3 regions of the Microbulbifer salipaludis genome follow, and region 2 is predicted to be linked to each of the others. Evidence: predicted binding sites of a transcription regulator. Region 2 holds the regulator's gene; each other region holds the start of a gene.
The links. Region 2 encodes LexA, which represses DNA repair genes until DNA is damaged. Its sites were predicted from a motif close to ACTGTNTNTANANACAGT; they were not measured.
Positions count from the first base shown of each region.

Region 1: recN (DNA repair protein RecN) is a predicted target of LexA. The motif match lies at 1,995-2,012, and genes of this name have one in related genera.
Region 3: JF535_RS09470 (PA0069 family radical SAM protein) is a predicted target of LexA. The motif match lies at 2,325-2,342, and genes of this name have one in related genera.

Region 1 is NZ_JAEKJR010000001.1:1,312,736-1,316,918, forward strand. Features, by position in the region: gene JF535_RS05540 (1-acyl-sn-glycerol-3-phosphate acyltransferase) at 1-150, opposite strand, end outside; gene recN (DNA repair protein RecN) at 316-1,968, opposite strand; gene grpE (nucleotide exchange factor GrpE) at 2,261-2,872, shown strand; gene dnaK (molecular chaperone DnaK) at 3,004-4,183, shown strand, end outside.
Region 2 is NZ_JAEKJR010000002.1:1,726,937-1,731,119, reverse strand. Features, by position in the region: gene topA (type I DNA topoisomerase) at 1-241, shown strand, start outside; gene JF535_RS12950 (DUF6586 family protein) at 305-844, shown strand; gene JF535_RS12945 (hypothetical protein) at 963-1,217, shown strand; gene lexA (transcriptional repressor LexA) at 1,304-1,912, opposite strand; gene JF535_RS12935 (LOG family protein) at 2,128-2,778, shown strand; gene JF535_RS12930 (DUF6763 family protein) at 2,872-3,204, opposite strand; gene JF535_RS12925 (TetR/AcrR family transcriptional regulator) at 3,475-4,131, shown strand.
Region 3 is NZ_JAEKJR010000002.1:902,185-906,367, reverse strand. Features, by position in the region: gene JF535_RS09480 (cation:proton antiporter) at 1-613, opposite strand, end outside; gene JF535_RS09475 (FMN-binding glutamate synthase family protein) at 659-2,200, opposite strand; gene JF535_RS09470 (PA0069 family radical SAM protein) at 2,360-3,448, shown strand; gene JF535_RS09465 (GIY-YIG nuclease family protein) at 3,464-3,775, shown strand; gene JF535_RS09460 (SDR family oxidoreductase) at 3,748-4,183, opposite strand, start outside.

The sequences.
Region 1 (4,183 bases), on a different contig from region 2:
CGTATGCGGCGCGGCCAGCAGCACGTATTTTTTCAGCTTCAGCGCGCGCTCGTCGGCGACGACTTTCCAGCCGTGCAGCTTCAGCAGTAGCCGCGCCACCAGGCGCAGGACGGGTGTAACGATGGGAGTGTTGAAAATGGTTGTTTGCATGGTGCGACCGCGTTCTTTGCCCGTCAGTGTAGTTGGTTTCCAACCCGGCAGAGGGATGGTTCGGGGCGCGGGAGTATAAGGTGAATTTTATGCCACATGCGGTCAATTTCGGCCCGCGCAGGGTTTGCGGGCCGAAAATCTGTGACTGATAGGTTTTGAGGGGCGTCAGCGGCGGCCGAGCATTTCTTCCGCATGGGCGAGGGACTGGGCGGTGGTCTCGCCCCCCAGCATACGCGCGATCTCCCGGCAGCGTTCTTCGTCCTTGAGCTCGCGCAGTGCCACAAAGGCATTGTCACCGTCGCTGTGTTTTTCCACCAGGTACTGGCGGTGGGCGCGTGCCGCTACCTGTGCCAGGTGGGTCACGCAGATGACCTGCCCGCGTTCGCCCAGCTGGCGCAGCAGCTTGCCGACCACATCACCGGTGGCGCCGCCGATACCCACATCGACCTCGTCGAACACCAGCGTGGGGGTGCGCGAGGTCTGCGCGGTGATCACCTGGATGGCCAGGCTGACCCGTGATAATTCGCCACCGGAGGCAATCTTGCCGAGCGGGCGCGGCGGCTGGCCCGGGTTGGTGGCGATCAGGATTTCCACTTCTTCGAGGCCGGTGGCAGAGGGTTTGTCCAGCGGGCTCAGTGCCAGTTCCACACGGGCGTGGGGCATGGCGAGGTCGGCCAGCTGGGCATTGACGGCCTCGGCGAGCTGGGTGGCAGCGGCGGCGCGCAGCTTGCTGAGTTTGCTGGCGCTGGTGCGGAATGCCTGTTCCAGTGCCTCGCACTCCGCGGCCAGCTTGTCGAGGGCATCCGGTGCACCGATCTCCTCAAGCTCCTGCTGCCACTGCAGTTGCAGCTCGGGCAGCTGGGTGGGTTGTACCCGGTGCTTGCGCGCGATGGAATAAATCGCGGAGAGGCGCTCTTCCACTTCGGCCAGGCGCTCCGGGTCGATTTCAAAGCGGTCGATATGCCGCGACAGGGTACTGCCAGCCTCTTCGATCTGGATGCGCGCGCTGTCGAGCATCTGCGCCACTTCCGCCAGTGCCGCACTCTGCTCCGGCATGGCGCCTACCAGTTGCAGTGCCCGGTGCAGTTGCTCGGCAATATCGCCTTCCCCGCCATTGAGCAGTGCGGCCAGCTGGTAGCTGCCATTGAGGATATCGCCGGCATTGGCCAGTTGGCGCTGCTCACTTTCCAGCTCTTCCAGCTCACTGGGCTGCAGGTTGAGCTGCTCCAGTTCCTCCAGCTGGTATTCCAGCAGGTCCCGGCGGGCCTGGGTTTCCTCGGCGCTGTCGGCCAGTTTGCGGTAGCGGCGGTACTGGTCCTGCCAGGTTTTGTAGTGAATGCGTACTTCGGCGCTGTGCGCTTCGGCGTGGGCGTATTCGTCCAGCAGGCGCCGGTGGGTGTCCTTCTTCAGCAGCGACTGATGCTCGTGCTGGCTGTGGATATCAATCAACTGCTCGCCGAGGGTGCGCAGCTGCATCAGGGTCACCGGCTGGCCGTTGATGTAGGCCCGCGAACGGCCATCGGCACTGATGGTGCGGCGCAGGATCACCTCGCGCCCGGCATCCATTTCCTGCTCCTCAAGCCAGGCGCGCGCCTCGTCGTGCTGGGCGATATCGAAGGTTGCGTGAATGTCTGCGCGCTTGGCGCCGGCCCGTACCAGCTCGCCATTGCCACGGTCGCCCAGGGCGAGGCCGAGGGCATCCAGGGTGATGGATTTGCCCGCGCCGGTCTCGCCGGTGAGGGTGCTGGTGCCGGGGCCGAATTCCAGTTCCAACTGGTCGACCAGGGTGAATTGGCTGATAGACAGGTGCAGCAACATGAGATTATTTTCGTGGCTATCCGAATAGTGGTTGTTTATACAGTATTTGGCCGCCCCCTTTCAATCACCCCGGGCGTTGAATGTGCGTGAATCAACTATCCCAAGCGCCCGCTCCCCACACTACCCTGACGTTTGCCCCCGTGTTGCGCCTGCGTATGGCCACATCCTCTTGAAGTGACTGGCGCAGCCCCCATATAGCCTTGCATTCCCGGTGCCTGAACAGGTTCCCGGGCAAGTTTTACAACGATTTGACCAATTGGCAGTAGACCGACGGACACAGACGGAGAAAGCAGTGGCCAAAGAGCGCAGCGAAGACGAACAGATTGAGACCGGCGAACAGGCCGCCGAGGTGGAAACCCCGGATGCGGAAGAGCAGCACGCGGCCGAAGAGGCGCTGGCGGAAGAGCTGGCAGCTGACCGGGATGCGGATAAAGAAGCGGCTCTGGAGGAGGAAATTGCCTCCCTGCACCAGCAGCTCGCCGAGCATAAAGACATGGTGCTGCGCGCCCAGGCTGAGGTACAGAATGCCCGTCGCCGCGCCCAGCAGGATGTGGAAAAGGCACACAAGTTTGGTGTGGAGAAGCTGATCAAGGAGTTATTGCCGGTCGTGGACAACCTGGAGCGCGCGCTCTCCACCATCGACAGCAGCGATGAAGCGCAGAAGGCGGTGATCGAGGGCATCGAGCTGACCCAGAAGTCCTTTATCGACACTCTGGTGAAAGCCGGTGTGGAAGTGGTGGATCCGGCGGGCGAGCCCTTTGATCCGGAACTGCACCAGGCCATGACCCAGGTGCCCAATGGGGATGTGGAGCCGAACACGGTGCTCGACGTGTTTCAGAAGGGCTATCGCCTGAACGGCCGCCTGGTGCGCCCGGCGATGGTCGTTGTCAGCAAGGCGCCGTAAGGCGGATTTCTAAATCGCTGCTTGCGGTGCCCTTGAAAACCCAATGGCGGCACCAATATAAGCAGCAACCGAATACAAATGTGCGCAGCCAGGGTGAAATCCGGCGCGCAGCAAAGTGAGGAATCAGATCCATGGGAAAAATCATCGGCATCGACCTGGGTACTACCAACAGCTGTGTGGCAGTACTGGACGGCGACAAGGCTCGTGTAATTGAAAACGCGGAAGGCGATCGCACAACCCCTTCCATCGTTGCGTTCACCGACGACAACGAAGTGCTGGTGGGCCAGTCCGCCAAGCGCCAGTCTGTGACCAATCCCACCAACACCCTGTACGCCGTCAAGCGTCTGATCGGCCGCAAGTTCAAAGACGACGTGGTACAGAAAGACATCAAGATGGTGCCTTACTCCATCGTTGAAGCCGAAAACGGCGATGCCTGGGTAGAGGTGAAGGGCGACAAGAAAGCACCGCCGCAGATCTCTGCTGAAGTGCTGAAGAAAATGAAGAAAACCGCGGAAGACTTCCTCGGTGAGAAAGTAGACGCGGCGGTAATCACTGTGCCGGCCTACTTCAATGACTCCCAGCGTCAGGCCACCAAAGACGCCGGCCGTATCGCAGGTCTGGACGTCAAGCGCATCATCAACGAGCCGACTGCGGCAGCGCTGGCCTACGGCATGGACAAAGCCGGCGGCGACCGCACCATCGCGGTCTACGACCTGGGTGGTGGTACTTTCGATATCTCCATCATTGAAATCGCCGACGTCGATGGCGAGAAGCAGTTTGAAGTGCTGTCCACCAACGGTGACACCTTCCTCGGTGGTGAGGACTTCGACCTGCGCCTGATCGACTACCTGGCGGAGCAGTTCAAGAAAGAACAGGGCATCGACCTGAAAGGCGATCCCCTGGCGATGCAGCGCCTGAAAGAAGCCGCGGAAAAAGCCAAGATCGAACTGTCTTCCAGTCAGCAGACCGAAGTGAACCTGCCGTACATCACCGCAGACGCCACCGGTCCCAAGCATTTGGTTGTGAAGCTGACCCGCGCCAAGCTGGAAAGCCTGGTGGAAGACCTGGTCACCCGCTCCCTGGAGCCGGTAAAAACCGCGCTGGCCGACGCGGACCTGTCTGCGTCCGGCATCGACGAAGTGATTCTGGTGGGCGGTCAGACCCGCATGCCGCTGGTGCAGGCGAAGGTGACCGAGTTCTTCGGTAAAGAGCCGCGCAAAGACGTGAACCCGGACGAAGCGGTTGCCGTGGGCGCAGCGATTCAGGGCGCGGTACTGGGCGGTGACGTGAAAGACGTACTGCTGCTGGACG
Region 2 (4,183 bases):
CGATACCGTGGTGCGGTTCAGCCGCAAAACTCAGGAGCAGTATGTCCAGAGCGAGGAAGAGGGTAAGGCCACCGGCTGGAAGGCTTTCTACCGCGATGGCAAATGGCAGGTAGACGCGCCGGCGAAGAAAGCACCAGCCAAGAAAAAAGCTGCGGCGAAAAAAGCACCGGCTAAAAAAGCGGCCGCTAAAAAGGCACCAGCCAAGAAAAAAGCCACCACCAAAAAATCCCCGGCCAAGTAATTGGCCGGCTGGTCTGCTCAGCAGGTCGTTGTAAGAAACAGGGAGAAATAGGGAGTATGCAGGTTGAGTAATCCCTATACCGGTAGCGTTGCGTCGGCATTGCGCAAAGCACAGCTGATCCTCCAGTCTCCAGCCCCGGGCGAGGTTGAGGTTGCAGACACTCAGCAGGCGCTGCGGGAAACTGCATTGCAGGAAGCGGCGCTGATGCAGCTGTGGCGAGCCTACAAAGCATTTCTCGCCGAGCAGGGGCAGCAGCTCCAGCTCGGGTTCCGGGCCGGGGGCGAGCCGGATACCGCCCAGGCACTGGCGCAACTGGTGTCGGCTCGCGGCAAGTTCAGTGCCGAAGTCAATGAGCTGGTGAGCCTGTCGGAAAACCCGGACAGCTGGTTTCAGGGCATGCAGGCGGCCTGGGAGGCTCTGTGGCGGCCGGCAGGTGCAGAAGTGGCCCAGTCTGAAGGGGCCATCGGTGTGCAGAGCCTGATCCCCGTACAGCAGCTTGACCGAGCGGCTCCTGAGCCCCTTAGCCGGGATCTGTTGATGAAGTGGCTGCGCGCGCTGAATGAGCTGGTGGTGCGGCAGCGGGCCCACGGGCAGGAGTGGTGAACCCGTCCGGGCTGGATCCGGTTCTGTCCTCTGATTAATCTCCCTTCCCTGTGGTACACTGCCACAAATCGCGCCGGCCGGTGGTTGGTGCTTCCCGGGAAGATAAGTGGAGAGATGAATGTCTTCTGAGACCTACGAAATCATCGAGTTGTCCAATGGTGATGTGGCGCTGCGGCGTGCTGGTCACAAAGATGATCCGTTGGTGCGTATCCATTTTTCTGCCGAGAGTCTCGATTTTCTGCGTGAGCACAAAGTGACCATTGCCCGCGCCATGCTGGAGGCGGGTATCGAAGCGGTGCAGGAGATCAATGCCCTGGAGCCAGAGCCTTTTGAAGAAGAGGACGTGGATTTGACCGAGCACACAATCCACTGATCCTGGTTGATACAGACGCATAAAAAACAGGGCCTAGGCCCTGTTTTTTTATGCGTGGATGTCTGCGGTAATCCGCCCCGTGCGTATCACACCGGGTTTTGCCGGATCACACCCACCGCCAGCCCCTCAATGGCGAAGTTGCGGTCGCGCATATCGACTTCAATCACATTGAAGTCTTCGTTTTCCGGCAGCAGCTGAACCGTTGCCTGGTTGCCCCGGCGCTTGAATCGCTTCACCGTCACTTCGTCTTCAATGCGCGCCACCACGATCTGGCCATTGCGAATGTTGTCGGTCCGCTGCACCGCCAGCAGGTCGCCGTCGAGAATACCTGCATCCTTCATGCTCATGCCGTGCACCCGCAGTAGATAATCTGCTGGTGGATGGAAAAACTCGGCGGGAATTTCACAGTACTCCTCGATATTTTCCTCTGCCAGCACCGGGTTACCCGCAGCAACACGACCGACAATGGGCAGGCCGGTGTGATGGTCCGGGATGCGGATACCACGGGAGGCACCGGCCACCATCTCGATGGCGCCCTTGCGCGCCAGCGCCTTGAGGTGTTCTTCCGCTGCGTTTGGCGAGCGAAAGCCGAGTTCCTGGGCAATTTCCGCGCGGGTGGGGGGATAACCGGTATCGTCCAGATACGTTTTGATCAACGCAAGTACCTGGGCCTGGCGGGCAGTGAGGTTTGTCATGGGCAGTTCCTGTTATTCGAGATCTTCCATCCCGATTTCCCGGGGTCTGTATTTTTATACAGTTGCTGTGATTATATACAGATTTGGCGGGGCCGCAAACGCTGGGTGGATTGCGTGAACTGCTAGACTGTAAGCGGGTTTGGTGTATGGGGTTCGGTGTGTATCGCTCACATCGCCCATGCACTTCGCCAGGCATATTCATAAGGAGCTGGCATATGCTGGATGCAAAAATGCCCGAAGCATGGCGAGTGCTGCGTATTCAGTCTGAACTCGTGGATGGTATCGAGCGGCTGATTACCCTCAAGGGTGCTGTCACCGTGTTTGGCAGTGCGCGGTTCCCTGAACAGGCGGCGGAATATCAGGAGGCGCAACGCCTCGGGGAATTGCTGGCCTGCGAAGGAGTGCCGGTGATTACCGGTGGTGGGCCGGGGATTATGGAGGCCTGTAATCGCGGTGCGTTTTGCCAGTCTGGTGAATCCATCGGGTTGAGTATCGAATTGCCTCACGAGCAATTGCCCAATGCCTATCTCGATATCAATCTGAACTTTCGCTATTTCTTTGTGCGTAAATTTATGTTCGTCAAACACGCGATGGGCTTTATTGCCATGCCCGGGGGCTATGGCACCCTGGATGAGTTGTTTGAAGCGCTCACGCTGGTGCAGACACGCAAGGTGCGGCGCTTCCCCATTGTGTTGGTGGGTAAGCAGTATTGGGCAGGACTCGTGGACTGGATGCGCAATACCGTACTGGCGCGGGGCTGCATTGATGCCGATGACCTGAGCCTGTTCACACTGGTTGATACCGTCGATGAAGCGGCGCAGATCATTATCGAGTTTATCCGTGAGTGTGACGGGGAGACTCAGTAATTCATCGCCGGTTTTCAGCACTGTAAAGGCCGAAAACTCTCTGGGGCGAGGCGGGCAGGTTTCTGGTCGGTTGTGAGGTTACCGGTTCTCACGTCAGAAGATATCGTCGGTTCCCGGATACGATTCACCCTCCAGCCGGTCGATGGCGCTCTGCACCGGTGAAAGAATCGGGCTGCGGAATCCCGAGTCTTCCTCATCCTGCATTTCTTCCGCAAGGATACCGTAGCCGGCATTGGCGTTTTCCGGTTCCGCGGCGCCGATCACCGGTAATCTTGGCCAGCTCTGGAAGTCGATTTCCCCCAGTGAACCGTCCAGGTACTGGATTTCAATGGTGCGGGATGGGTGGTCTACGGCCACCACTTCGAACAAGTCGCCACTGTCGAAATTTTCAAACCAGCTACCAATTTCAGGAGCAATTCTTGCCATGATGTGGCCCTCCCGGGTCAATATCCTGTGGCTCGCAATAGTGGAGCCTCTGAACTCAATCTAGTGTGGGGCGGGAGGTCTTGGTAACTGGCAGGTCGCAAATGTCGTGCGGTGGAACTTTGGCGCGCGCGGATGCGAGGGCGGTTTCACCAGTGGCGCAAATTCTGTGTCGACCGTGCAATGCAGATGGGCTGCCGTGCCGGGGCGACTATGCTAGTCTCTCGCTTTAAACAAACGTTTTAATTATCAGTTTGAAACTGTGAGCAGGACATGAGTCAGCTGGACACCGTCAACCGTATACTGGACGCCGCCGAGGTGCTGTTTGCCGAACGCGGATTTACCGAGACCTCACTGCGGACCATAACCAGCACGGCGGGCGTTAATCTGGCGGCGGTAAATTATCACTTTGGTTCGAAAAAAGAGCTGATACAGGCGGTATTTGAGCGGTTTCTGACCCCATTTACGGAGAACCTGGATAAGGAACTCAGCCGCCGACAGGCGCAACTCGAAACCTCTCCGGGTGCGCAGTTACAGGTAGATGATTTGCTAGAGAGCCTCTACCGCGTGGCCCTCGCTGGCCTGGCAAAGGAGGGGAGAGACCCCAAGCGCTTTATGGGGCTGCTGGGCCTCGCCTACACCCAGTCGCAGGGCCACCTGCGGAGGTTCATTGTGTCTCGCTATGGGGCCAGCTACCGTCGGTTTGCCGGGCTGCTCGCCAATACGTTGCCGCACGTGGACCCGGTTACCTTCTACTGGCGGCTGTATTTTATGTTGGGTGCGACCATCTTTTCCCTGTCGAGCTTCGACGCAATCGAAGCTATCCTTCGGGAAGACTTCGGTGCCGAGAGCAGCCTTGACGAGACCCTGGCGCGACTTGCGCCTGCCGCAGCGGCAATGCTGACGGCTGCGGAGCCCAAAGATACTTGATCCTTCACTGCGAGTTATGGACGTCAACGGAGCCGATATTGCGCGCCTTCGC
Region 3 (4,183 bases), 820 kb from region 2:
CCGTAAACCCACCAATACCCGTTAACGCCTCGCCCGTCGCAACGGAACCCTCCATGACACTGTGGCTGGCAATACCAAGCACAAAGGAAAACAGCACAATCGCCACGGCATCGTTAAACAGGCTCTCACCTTCCACCAGCGTGAGTAATTCCTCGTTGGCACTACCGCTGCGGCGCAAGCGCGCCACCACAGAAACAGGATCGGTCGCGGAGAGAATAGCCGCAGTGAGAAAAGCGGCAACCCACGGGAAGCCGGTGGGATGATGAATACCGTAGTACACCAGTACCGCGGTAATCAGCGCGCAGATGAGCACACCCACAGTCGCCAACAGCAGTACCGGACCGAGCCAGCGCAGCAGAACATCCGGATCAATTTTCCACGCTGACCCGAAAATCAGCACGGGTAAGATGACAAAGAACACCAGCTGGTGCAGGTTTTCGGCCCTCAAGCCGGTGTCGTAATTCAGTACTGGCAACAGCATGCCCGCGAGCACACCGGCAATCAGACAGCCTAGGGTATTGTCCCGGTGGAGTACGCGCGCGATTCCCAACCCCACCACAGCGGCAAACGCCATGTAGAGCCCCTGCCCGACCAGTGTAACCACTCCCTCCATGGTATTCGGCTCCCTTTCTTTTACCTGTCTGCTCGGACCTGCCTGCTAGCGGGTACGATCCGTACCGATCACGGTGCTGGGCCTGCCCTCTGGCGCAAGCGACGTTATTGGCACCGGCACACCGCGCTCATTAATCAACTCGACATGCGTTCGGCGCAACTGGCGAGGTTCGGGCACACCACAGGAGTGCGCGATGGTACCCACCTCATAATTCAGGTTGCGGGCGTAGTGATACACCCGCTCTGCCTTGTCGATTGGGTCCAGGCCCTGCTGCAAATCCGGATTGTGCGTAGTCACCCCGGTCGGGCAGGTATTTTTGTTGCACTGCATGGCCTGAATACAGCCGAGTGCAAACATGAACCCACGCCCACAATTGATAAAGTCCGCCCCCATCGCCAATGCCCAGGCGACCATCGACGGGGTCAGCAGCTTGCCCGCACAGATAATTTTAATGCGATCGCGCAATCCGTACTCGGTAATCAGGTCCACTACCAGTGGCAGACTTCGGTTCAGCGGCAACCCCATGTAATCCATCAGGCTCTGCGGCGCCGCGCCACTTCCGCCATCGGCGCTATCGATATTGATAAAGTCAGGTGCACTCTGGGCGCCCCGTCGCAAAATCGCTTCACACAGTTCATGCAGCCAGTCACTGCTGCCGATCACGCATTTAAGGCCGGCGGGCTTGCCGCTGACATCCCGAATGTGGTTGATCATATCCAGCAGACTGTCTACATTCCGGATTTCCGGATGCCCATTGGGGCTGATGGAGTCTTCCCCCACCGGAATACCGCGTACCTGCGCGATCTCTGGCGTCACCTTGATGCCCGGCAGAATACCCCCCTTACCCGGCTTCGCCCCCTGGGACAGCTTCAGCTCAAACATTCTCACCTGCTCATGGGCGGCAATATTGCGCAACTTTTCATCGCTCAGATTGCCCTCGGGGTCACGCACGCCATATTTCGCGGTCCCGATCTGAAACACGATGTCACAGCCGCCAACCAGGTGGTGCGACGACAACCCGCCCTCCCCTGTATTCAGCCAAATCCCTGCCTTGGCCGCGCCTTTGGACAGGGCTGTCACCGCAGGCACCGACAGGGCACCAAAACTCATGCCGGAGATATTAAAGATTGCGCGGGTTGAGTATGGCTTGCGCGCGACGCCCTCACCGAGCGTGACTTCACTCGGTGGCACCGCATCTTTGGCCAGGGTAGGAAACGGATGGTTGAGAAACAGAATGTCGCCCGGCTGATTCAGCGGCCGGGTGGAACCAAATGCAAGGGTAGAATCGACGTTTTTCGCCGCCCGGTACACCCAGCTGCGCTGGGCGCGATTGAATGGCATCTCTTCCCGGTCCAGGGCAAAGAAATACTGGCGAAAGAACTCGCCCAGGTGCTCGAACTGATAGCGAAAACGCCCCAATACCGGGAAATTCCGCCGAATGGCCTGCTTTGACTGGCTGATGTCCGAGAGATACAGATACACCACATACAGCGCCAGAATTACCAGAGCAAAGGCAAATACCAGGGCAAAAACCTGCAATACGCTGATTGCAAATCCCTTGATTGCGGCGACGGCATCGAGATCCATACATTGTCCTTGTTTGGCCGGGGCGATCGAGACCACCCTGATTATCGCGGGGAAGGTCAGGGCTGTCACTATTCACTGGGCAGGGGCAAACCCAGGCTTGTCCGCCGACCTGAGCGGGCTTTATACTGTACAAATGAACAGTTACCGTTTGATCGCAGCATGAACGACGACTCCACGCCGGCCGCTCCACACATCATCCGCGGGCGCGGTACCGCGAGCGCGATCGCTGGACGCTTTGCCACCACCACAAGCACATTGGAGAGTGACGGCTGGCGCACTGAGGCAGAAACCAACCCTGCGCCACGTACGCAGGTGCTGGCGGAACACGCCAAAAGCATTATTGCCACCAACCGCTCCCCTGACATCCCGTTTTCGCAGTCGATCAACCCGTACCGCGGCTGTGAACACGGCTGTATCTACTGCTATGCAAGGCCGGCTCACGCCTATATGGACCTGTCACCCGGGCTCGACTTTGAAACCCGGCTGTTTTACAAGCCCAACGCAGCGGAGCTACTGGAGCGGGCGCTGCGCAAAAGCAACTATGTATGCAGTCCCATCGCGCTGGGTACCAATACCGATCCTTACCAACCGCTGGAAAAAGACAAGCAGGTCACCCGGCAGATTTTGCAGGTGTTGCAGCGTTACCGCCACCCGGTGACGATCGTCACCAAAGGACAACTGATCCAGCGCGACCTACCTATTCTGGCGGAAATGGCGCAGGACAATCTGGTGCACGTGGCGATCAGTGTCACCACACTGGAAAATGCGTTGAAGCGCAAGCTGGAACCGCGCACCGCCGGGCCGGCGGCCCGCCTGCGTACAATCGAGGCTCTGGCCAGCGCCGGTATTCCTACCGCTGTGATGGCCGCCCCCATGATTCCCGCGCTGAACGACGCCGAGCTGGAGAAGATACTGCAAAGTGCCCACGGCGCAGGGGCAATACATGCGGCATATATACTGCTGCGGTTGCCATTTGAAGTGGCGCCACTGTTCCGGCAATGGCTGCAGGAACATTACCCGGAGCGTGCCGAACACGTTATGAGTATTGTGCAGCAGAGCCGTGGCGGCAAAGACAATCAGAGCGAGTTTGGACTACGCCAACGCGGTACCGGCGTATTCGCGCAGTTACTACAGCAGCGCTTTCGGGTAACCTGCCGCAAACTCGGCCTCAATCAGCGTAAGCTCGACCTGGATTGCAGTCAGTTCACCCTGCCGCCACAGTCCGGCGACCAGCAGAGTCTTTTTTAACACTGGAAACCCGTTTTGTCTGGCTGGTTTGTTTATCTCATCCGCACCAACAACGGCAGCCTGTATACCGGTATCACCCGGGATGTGGCTCGCCGCTTCGAGGAGCACAACAGTGGTGGCCCGAAAGCCGCCAAGGCGCTGCGCGGGCGCGGGCCACTGGTGCTCGCCTTTCACTGTGCCATGCGCAGTAAATCCGACGCGTTGAAACTGGAAGTGACGATCAAGCGCTGGCCCAAGCACAGGAAAGAGCAGTTGATTGCCAGCGGGCCGGCGTTCCTCACAGAGGTATTGGGCGAGGATTACCAGGGAATGGGCGAGCCGTCGTAGTTGTAAAAGCGTCCCGAGTTGCGCTCGTCCGCCTCCAGCAGGACCTGCCGCAATCCCTTCACGCTGTCCTGTACCGATATCAGCGCATTGGGGCCGCCCATATCCGTTTTCACCCAGCCCGGATGTAGCGCCAGCACCGTGATCCCCTGGTCGGCCAGGTCAATGGCGAGGCTTTTCACAACCTGATTCACCGCCGTCTTGGACGAGCGATACAGATACCCCCCACCGGAAGTGTTGTCCTCAATACTCCCCACCTTGCTGCTCAGCACTCCGATGACCTTCTGGCTGCCCGCTGCCAGATTGGGCAGAAAGGCTTCCACTAGCTTGCACGGGGCAATGGTGTTCGCCTCCAGCACCTTGCGCCACTCCTCCACGTCCAGGCTGCCAAGAGCCACCCCTTTGGGTCCG